DNA from 4 places in the Streptantibioticus cattleyicolor NRRL 8057 genome. Region 1 is predicted to be linked to each of the others. Evidence: riboswitches for the same ligand, from Rfam matches in the RefSeq annotation. Region 1 holds a riboswitch; each other region holds the start of a gene.
The links. A riboswitch is a leader RNA that binds a small molecule or an ion and turns the genes downstream of it on or off. The one in region 1 is predicted to bind cyclic di-AMP.
Positions count from the first base shown of each region.

Region 2: linked by a shared signal. The riboswitch ahead of SCATT_RS15955 (M23 family metallopeptidase) and the one ahead of SCATT_RS09860 (LysM peptidoglycan-binding domain-containing protein) in region 1 are both predicted to bind cyclic di-AMP.
Region 3: linked by a shared signal. The riboswitch ahead of SCATT_RS01595 (C40 family peptidase) and the one ahead of SCATT_RS09860 (LysM peptidoglycan-binding domain-containing protein) in region 1 are both predicted to bind cyclic di-AMP.
Region 4: linked by a shared signal. The riboswitch ahead of SCATT_RS05865 (C40 family peptidase) and the one ahead of SCATT_RS09860 (LysM peptidoglycan-binding domain-containing protein) in region 1 are both predicted to bind cyclic di-AMP.

Region 1 is NC_017586.1:2,242,245-2,244,433, reverse strand. It holds gene SCATT_RS09865 (LysM peptidoglycan-binding domain-containing protein) at 1-719, shown strand, start outside; cyclic di-AMP (ydaO/yuaA leader) riboswitch at 974-1,156, shown strand; gene SCATT_RS09860 (LysM peptidoglycan-binding domain-containing protein) at 1,162-1,836, shown strand; gene eno (phosphopyruvate hydratase) at 2,055-2,189, shown strand, end outside.
Region 2 is NC_017586.1:3,580,955-3,583,143, reverse strand. It holds gene SCATT_RS15955 (M23 family metallopeptidase) at 177-1,109, opposite strand; cyclic di-AMP (ydaO/yuaA leader) riboswitch at 1,121-1,281, opposite strand; gene SCATT_RS15950 (extracellular solute-binding protein) at 1,407-2,189, opposite strand, start outside.
Region 3 is NC_017586.1:403,842-406,030, forward strand. It holds gene SCATT_RS01585 (ATP-dependent Clp protease proteolytic subunit) at 1-224, shown strand, start outside; gene SCATT_RS01590 (hypothetical protein) at 230-538, shown strand; cyclic di-AMP (ydaO/yuaA leader) riboswitch at 841-1,007, shown strand; gene SCATT_RS01595 (C40 family peptidase) at 1,012-1,485, shown strand; gene SCATT_RS01600 (ATP-binding protein) at 1,523-1,984, opposite strand; gene SCATT_RS01605 (8-amino-7-oxononanoate synthase) at 2,182-2,189, opposite strand, start outside.
Region 4 is NC_017586.1:1,381,386-1,383,574, forward strand. It holds gene SCATT_RS05865 (C40 family peptidase) at 1-779, opposite strand, end outside; cyclic di-AMP (ydaO/yuaA leader) riboswitch at 791-975, opposite strand; gene SCATT_RS05870 (NYN domain-containing protein) at 1,290-2,189, opposite strand, start outside.

The sequences.
Region 1 (2,189 bases):
AGCAGATAGCCGTGGCCGAGAAGATCCTCGCCGCCCGCGGCGTCTCCGCCTGGCAGGACTGCGCCGCCGACGCGGGGCTGACCCAGGGCGGCGCCCCCGCCGCCGTCGACCCCGGCGTCCCGCAGACCGGGGACGGCACCGCCTCCGGCACCACCCGCACCCACGACGACCCGCCGGCCCGCCCCTCCGACGGCCCGCAGGACACCGGCCCGGACACCGGCCCGTCCGCCCCCTCCTCCTCTTCCTCGGCCTCCTCCCCGACACCGTCGGCCTCGGCCTCCACCGCGCCCTCCGGCACCCCGTCGGCCTCCCCGACCCCGTCGGGCACCGCCTCGTCCTCCGCCTCCCCGACCCCGTCGGCCGGCAGCCCCACCACCACCCCCTCCGGCAGCCCCACCCCCACCGGCCGCCACGCCAAGCCCCCGGTCCCCGACACCACCGCGCAGGCCCCGCAGGAGACCCCCTCCGCCCCCGCCACCGGTGACCGCGGCGGCGACGACGAGACCTCCCGCGGCGGCTCCCACGCCCGCCCCACCGTGCCGCGGCAGGGCGACACGTCCGCCGCCTACACCGTCCGGCCCGGGGACAACCTCTCCCAGATCGCCACCGACCACTCCGTGACGGGCGGCTGGCCGGCGCTGTACGACGCCAACAAGTCCGTGGTGGGCTCCGACCCCGACCTGATCCTGCCCGGACAGCACCTCACCCTCGGTCACTGAACCCCGGGTAAGGGGGCGTCCGGCTGTGACATAACTCTCCCGGCCGGCGCCCCCGTCCGACCGTTGCCGATCTTGAGCGCACCGCCGTCGACCTGCGTTTTCGTCCCCGTCGCGGTCCTAGCCGGGGCCCTGGCCGGGAACCCGGCCGTGGTTGCCGGGCCCGGCGGGGCTGTGCTTATGGTCTTCACCGCTCGCCACCGCGAGCCCTGTCGGTCGGGAACGCCGAGTCCTGCCGCCCACCGACGGGAACAGTCGACGCGAGAGCGCCGTAGGCAGGAGCGGGGGACCCAGGTTCTCCGCCGGACCGGACGGTACGGGCCCAACGCCCCGCCGCACGGCCCGGCTTGGGGTTAAGTCGCGTGCCACCACGGCACCGACCGGGCACTCACTCGGCCCGCACCCGACAGCTCACCTCGTAGGCGTCGGTGAGGATCACTTCCCCATGGGCAAGCACCGTCGTGCCTCCAAGGCCGTTCGCATCGCCACGTTCGCCGGTGTCGCCGGCGCCGCCGTCGCCGCTCCGCTGCTGAGCGCCACCTCCGCCTCCGCCGCCTCGGTCTCCGTGTGGGACCGCGTCGCCCAGTGCGAGTCCAGCGGCAACTGGTCCAACCACGACACCGGTGGCAACGGCCACTACGGCGGCCTGCAGTTCTCGCCGTCCAGCTGGGCCGCCGCCGGCGGTCTGAAGTACGCCTCGCGTGCCGACTACGCCACCAAGGACCAGCAGATCGCCGTCGCCGAGCAGCTGCTGAAGATGCAGGGCCCGGGCGCCTGGCAGTGCGCCTACGCCGGTCCGCTGACCTCCGGCGGCCCCGCTCCGGCGGTCGACACCGCCGGCTCCGGCAACGCCGCCTCGGCGCAGACCGACGCCGTCAAGCCGGCCAAGCCCGCCGCCCCGGCCCCCACCCAGCACCGCCACGCCCCGCGGCACGCCGCCCCGGCCGCCCCGGTGCAGCGCGGCACCGGTGAGTACACCGTCCAGGCCGGCGACACCCTGTCGAAGATCGCCGCCGACCACCAGGTCGCCGGTGGCTGGCAGAAGCTCTTCGACCTCAACAAGGACGTCGTCAAGGACGCCAACCTCATCTTCCCCGGTCAGCACCTGCACCTGCGCTGACCAGGGCCGGCCCGGGCACCCCCGGTAACGGGGGCGGCCCGCGCCGGGCCAGGGCGCGCCGAGCGCCCGTCCCCGTCTCCCCGGCCGGACACGCCTTCCCCCGAGCGTGTCCGGCCGGGGCATTTTCGGCCCGGCGTCCGGACCGTCGGGCCGGGCCGGGCCCCGCGCCGGTTAGGCTCATGGCGCAGAGCAAGACACACATCCCAAAGGAGATGCTCGTGCCGTCCATCGACGTCGTCGTAGCCCGGGAAATCCTCGACTCGCGAGGCAACCCCACCGTCGAGGTCGAGGTCGGCCTCGACGACGGCAGCACCGGTCGTGCCGCCGTTCCGTCCGGCGCCTCCACCGGCGCC
Region 2 (2,189 bases), 1.3 Mb from region 1:
ATACGCGGCGGGGGAACGGGGCGTCCGCCACGGCATGCCTCACACGGCGGGATTCCGGGACGCCCGGCCACGACGGGCACGCCCGTTACGACGGCCACGCCGCGACGAGCCCCCGCACACGGCGGCAGGACGCGGCAACCCGCGCCCCTGTCAGGACACCGCCGCGCCGCGCGCCCTCACACCGTCAGGCCACGCTCCGCCAGCCATCCCACCGGGTCGATCGGGGCGCCGCCGTCCGGGCGGACCTCCAGGTGGAGGTGGGGGCCGGTGACGTTGCCGGTGGCGCCGACGCGGCCGATCACGTCGCCGGTGGTGACCTGGCCGGAGGTGCGCACCATCGAGGACAGGTGGCAGAACCACAGTTCGGTGCCGTCGTCGAGGCGCAGCACGATGCGGTAGCCGTAGGAGCCGGCCCAGCCGGCCGAGGTGATGGTGCCGGAGTGGACGGCCGTCACGGGCGTACCGGTGGGGGCGGCGAAGTCCTGGCCGGTGTGGGTGGTGGCCCACAACGAGCTGACCTCGCCGAAGTGGGAGCTGGGGGTGTAGGAGGCGACCGGCTTGACGTAGCTCCTGGCCAGCTTGGCGATACGTTCCGCCTCGGCCTTCCGCGCGGCCTCGGCGACCGCCTGGCGCTTGGCCTCGGCCTCCTCCCGCACCCGGCGGGCCGCGGCCTCCTTGGCCTCGGCCGCCGCCCGCTTCTCCAGTTCGGCCCGCTCGGCGGCGGACTTCTGCTGGTCGACCTGGGCGAGGATGCGGTTGCGCAGCGCCTCGCCGGGGTCGGCGACGGCCACCGGCTCGTCGGCGGCGGCCGGCTGCGCGGACTGCTCCGCGGACTCGCCGGTGAACGCCTGCTTGACGCCCTCCGGCACGAGGTCGGGGACGGAGACGGGCACCGGGGACTTGCCCTGGGCCGCCGCGACGCCGCCGGCGCCCACGGCGGCCATCGCCGCCACGCCGAGCACCGTCGAACCACGGGAGACCGTACGTTGCTTGGGCAGCCGGTGCCGCCCCCGATCACCGTCCCCGGGACCCGGGACCGGGACCGGGTCCGGGGTCACCGCCGGTTCGTCCTGGGCGGGTTCCGCTACGGCAGGCTCCATCGACGCCACTGCTGGCGCACTCCTTTCCTTCCTTCCGCCTACCGGGTTAGCTGACGGGTTCGGAGCAGGAAGGTCTCCTACGGGCCGTCAGAGTCGCCTCTGATCAGCCCGATTCACCCCAGAAGGTGGTTCCCCGGTTCCCACGGCGCGGTGAGCGCGCGGGATTCGGCGACGGCGCACGGTGCCACCGAGTCGGTGACGTTTCCGACCGCGTTGCGTTATCGAACGTTAATAGACTCGGGGTTTGAATCCAAGCCGTTCGCCCGAATCCCCCCTTTGGCTCACCGTGGGCCACCGGGGCATCACTCATCGACCGCCGAGCGCCTTGCCCAGTTCGCCGGGGAGGTCGTCGACGGCCTGCTGTTCGGCGGTGCCGGTGGGGTTGAGCAGGAAGCGGTGGGCCTCGCGTTGCAGTACCCGGCTGAAGGGGACGTAGTGCGTCGAGGCGGGCCGTGCCCGCGCCTGCCGCAGCGCGCACCACAGCACCTCGGTCCACCGCCGCCGTACCGCCGCGGTGACGGCCGAACGCTCCTTGCCGCCCTGCCGGTCGACCTCGACCGAGGACGTGCTGGGGGTGCCGCAGGTGATCCCGCGCGGGTCGTACGCGGAGGTACGGGCGGCGGGGAGTCCGGCGTCCAGCAGGGCGCGTTCGCTGCTGTCGCCGGTGAGGAAGCGGATCAGTTCCCGCGCGTCGTCGGGGTGGTCGCTGCCGGTGGTGACCGCGAGGCTCTGCCCGCCCAGCGCGGCGACGCCGGGCAGCCGGGTCACCCCGAAACCGGTGCCGGGCGGCAGGCCGGCGTCGAGCCGGTTGAAGGCGTACGGCCAGTTGCGCATCAGCATGCCCGCGCCCTGCTTGCCCTGGACGAACATGGCCAGCGAGTCGGACTCGTCGGCGTCGAGCGACCGCTGGTCGGTGGTGCCGCCGACGCCGAGGCCGCGCAGCGCCTCCAGCCCCTTGCGCAGCCCGTTGTCGGTGCCGATGTAGCGCCCCTTGGCGTCGACCAGGTCGGCCCCGGCGTCCCAGAACGCCTCCAGGGTGTTGACGGTGAGCCCTTCGTACTCGCGCAGTTGGGTGGTGTAGATCGGGCG
Region 3 (2,189 bases), 1.8 Mb from region 1:
TCCAGGGCACCACCGCCGACCTGGAGATCCAGGCCGCCGAGATGGAACGCCGGCGCACCCGCACCGCCGAGCTGCTGGCCGAGCACACCGGCCGGCCGATCGAGCGGATCCAGGCCGACATCGAGCGCGCCACCGTCCTCGACGGCCCCGGGGCCCGCGCGTACGGCCTGGTCGACCACCTCACCCGCAGCCGCAAGGCCCCCGCCGCACCCGGCCCGAGGTGAGCGAGGTGGTCCCCGAACTGCCGCCGCTGCCCGCCCTCACCCGGGCCGAGGGCGAGGTCATCGACCGCTATCTGGAAGCCGCCGACCTGCTCGGGAAGATCAACCCGGCGCGCACCACGCAGACGTACTCCGCGCTGCGCGCCGCCCAGGCGCTGGTGGCCCGGGCCACGGAACTGCGGGCCGCGCTCGAGCTGATGTACGAGCGCGGCGAACACGAGCTGCACACCAGGGTGCTGGCGGAGGCCATGCGCGTCCTCGACGGCGAACGGCGCGCGGGAAGGCCCGCGATCCCTCCGGAGCAGCCGCCGCGGTGAGGCGCCGGCCCGCGGGAAGGCCCGGGGCGTACGCCATCGGGGCGAGGGTGATCCGCCCGGGCGGAGTCGATTTCCACCGTACGGCGGATTCGCCACTCCCGTGGTGCATCCTTCCTTGACGTTTTCTCAGCCCCGCAACACGCGTGTGACCAGCGGTAGTTACCGGCCGGGATCGGCGACACGGGTGGTTCGGCACGATCGGCGACACTGGCATCGGTGCGCCATCATCCGTGGTGACGACAAGCCCCCGCCGCGGTGGCGGGGCGGTCCGGGCGCACGCCGAGTCCTGCCGGCGCCCGGACGCCAGGTCGACACCACAGCTTGGCAGGAGCGGAGGACCCGATCATGACGGGGCCGTCCGGGCGCACCGGTAGCGGCCCCTTGGGGTGAAGCCGCGCGAGAGCGGCCGGGCATCTTCGCCTGCCCGAACCCGACAGGCCATCCTTCGCAGGCGCTAGGACGAAGGGGTGCGCATGTCTGCACCGTCTGGCTCTCCCGCCCTGTTCGGCCGAGCCGCGACCACATCGCTCCTGACCACCGCCGCCCTCGCCGCCGGGGCCCTCGTCCCCGGCCTGCCCGCGCCCGCCCGCGGCGCCACCGTGGCCGGCCGGGTGCTGGAGGTGGTCGCCGCCAAGCAGGGCTCACCGTACGAGTACGGGGCGACCGGCCCGTCCCGGTTCGACTGCTCGGGGCTGACGCTCTACGCCTTCCGCGCGGTGGGCCGTTCGCTGCCGCGCACCGCGGCCGACCAGTACCAGCGGACCCGGCACGTGGCCGCCGCCGCCCGGGCCCCCGGTGACCTCGTCTTCTTCCACCACGGCGACGGCGTCTACCACGTCGGCGTCTACGCCGGCCACAACCGGATGTGGCACGCCCCGAAGAGCGGCGCCCGGGTGCGGCTGGAGCGGATCTGGACGCCGGACGTCTGGTACGGCCGGGTGAGGTGAGCCGCCGCGCCGTTCCGTGCGGGCAGCGGCGGCCGGGTCACCGCGCGCCCGCCTCGCCGGCGGGTTCCGGCCCGGCCGCCGCAGTCCGCCAGGGCAGCGCGATCCACACCGTCTTGCCGCCCTCCGCGGTCGGCTCGACCGTCACGCAACCGCCGGCTTCGGCCGCGAGGTGGGCGACGATGAGCAGCCCGCGGCCGTTGTCCCGGTCCGGGGCGGGGGGCAGCCGCCGGGGGCGGCGGGGGTGGCCGTCGGTGATCCCGAGGCGCAGCCACTCGTGCTCGTCGAGGCGGAGGCCGACGGTGAAGTCGGGCGAGCGTCCGCCGGTGTGGCGGATGGCGTTGGTGGCGAGTTCGGAGACGATGAGCCGGACGGCGTCGGCCGCCGGGGCGTCCTTCGGCAGCCCCCAGTCGGCGAGGACCCCGGTGACGTAGCCGCGCGCGACGGAGACCGAGGCGGGCTCGCTCGGCAGCGTGACGGAAGCTTCCTGATGGTCTGCCATCGCGTCGTCGTCCCTTGTCCACCGGCTCGCCAAGCTACGGCGGCCGGGAGGACCGGCCGCCGGAGCCCCCATGCTGCCGCCGCGGCCCGCGCGGGCGCCAACGAATGCATATGCCTGTCCCTCGAAGCGGTGAACTCTGCCTGGGCGGGCGGCATTTGGGGGCGCGGACGGCATATCGGCGAGCCGGGGCGCGGTCGTCAACCCG
Region 4 (2,189 bases), 860 kb from region 1:
GTCAGACCCGAGCAGTCGAAGGCGTTGGGGCCGGTGGCGCCCCACACGTAGGGCGAGCCGATGACCGACTCGGCGGCGGCGAGCGCGGCGGCGGCGCGCTGCGAGGCGGCCGGCGAGTCACCGAGGCTGGGGCGCTGGTTGCTGCGGTTGGAGCGCTCCTGCTCCTGCTGGAGCTGGGCCTTCTCCTGCTGGGTGAGCGTGTTGAGCAGGTCCTGCGCCTTGGAGAGCTTCGCCTGGACCTCCTGCTTCTTGTCCGCGAGGTCCTTGCGGGTGCTGTCCAGCTGGGCGAGCTTGGCGGTGGCCTCGGCCCGCTCCTGGTCCAGCAGGCGCTTCTGCTCCTCGATCTGCTTGAGCGCGTCGGCCTGGCGACCGCTCAACTGGTCCATGGTGGACGCCTTGTCGAGGAAGTCGTCCGGGTTGGAGGAGAGGAAGAGCTGGACGGACGGGTCGATGCCGCCCTCGCGGTACTGGGAGGCCGCCAGCGTGCCCAGGTTGTCCTGGAGCTTGTTGAGGGTGGCCTGCTCGCGGGCGACCTTGTTCTGCAGGTCGTTCACCTGCTGCTGCAGCTTGTCCTGCTGCTCCTTGGCGCCGTCGTACTTCTCGGTGGCCTGCTCCGCCTGCTCGTACAGGCTGTCGACCTGGGCCTTGACATCGGACTTGGACGGCTTGGGGTCGGCGTGGGCCGCCTGGGACGACAGGGCGACCGCCGCTGCGGCGGTTGCGGTGAGCACGGTCACGCGGGTGCGGCTGGCCGGCTTGGGACGACGGTGGGACGCCACGGAGGACGAGCTCCTTCTTCCTGTTGCCGCCTACCGGGTGAGCTGTCGGGTTCGGGCAGGAAGCAGCCCTACCGGGTCCCATCGCGCCGCACGGCACGACCTGACCCCGATTCACCCCGGGAATGTTGGTTCCCCGGCTCCGAGTACCAGTCCCCCCGTGACGCACGCCGGCACTCGAACTCGGCGGTAACCCCCACTGTCATCCGGGTTGGATGATCGACTGCGCGGAGGTTCGAAGCCAGACCCTAGTGACCACATTGTGATCGGATCAAATCCCCGGGAGAAAAAAGTCCGCCGCATCGCAACTTCTTTACGCGGCGCGCAGGACGGTACCGGACATATCCGTCCGCGCCCGGCGTTCCACCGTATCCACGGGGCCGCCGCGGGCCATTTCTGTGAGCGCAATCACAGCCGATACGAAAACGGACGGGCCGCCCGCAAACGGAAATTGAGGGCGATTCACAGGGCGTTCCCGCCGAACGGCCGGGCGGCGGCGGGAATAAGCGGGACTCAGGCCCGGGAGAGCCGGCGCAGCAGCAGCAGGGAGGCCACCGGGCGCGCCCCGGCCCGGGCCACCCCGTCGGCCACCTCGCGGTCGGTGGAGACCACCACCACCGGGCGCCCCGGCGGCTCGGCCCGCACCAGCCGGCGGATCAGCTCGTCGGCGGTCTGCCCGGGCTTGCTGAAGAGCACCCGCACCCCGCGCGGCGGCGCGAGCAGCACCGGCGCCGACAGCTCGGCGCCGTCGAAGACACAGGTGATCTCCACCCCGGTCTGCGCGGCGAGCACCGCCAGCCCGCCCAGCAGCCGCAGCCGCTGCTTCTCCAGCGGCAGCGCCGGATACCCGGTCTTGGTGACGTTGTAGCCGTCGACCACCAGATGGGCCTGGGGCAGCGCCAGCAACTGGTCGAGCAGCGCCGGGTCGTCCTCGGCCAGCGCGCGGCGGGCGATGTCCTTGGGGCTCATCCGGCCCGGGGCGACGGCCTCCACGGTGTCGGCCGGACGGCCGGAGACCGGCGGCAGCGCCAGCTCCCGGCGCAGCCCCTGGGCCGCGTCCAGCACGGTGTCCAGCAGCAGCCGCAGCCGCATGTCCTCCAGGCTGCGCCCCTCGCGCACCGCGCGGCGACCGGCCTCCAGGGCCGATTCGGCCTCGGCCAGCCGGGAGCGCAGCCGCCGCCCCTCGGCGTCGGAGGCGGCCAGTTCGGCGGCGGCGGCCGTGCGGGTCTTGTCCAGCTCCGCCTCGGCCTTGCGCACCGCCGCCTCGGCGCGCCGCAGATCGCTGGTGACGCTGCGCAGCTTGCGGTGCAACGACTCGTTCTCCCTGCGCGCCGCCTCCAGCTCGGCGCGGACGCCGGCCGTCTCGCGCTGGGCGGTGGCCCGCACCTCGGCCAGCTCCTCGCGCAGCCGGCG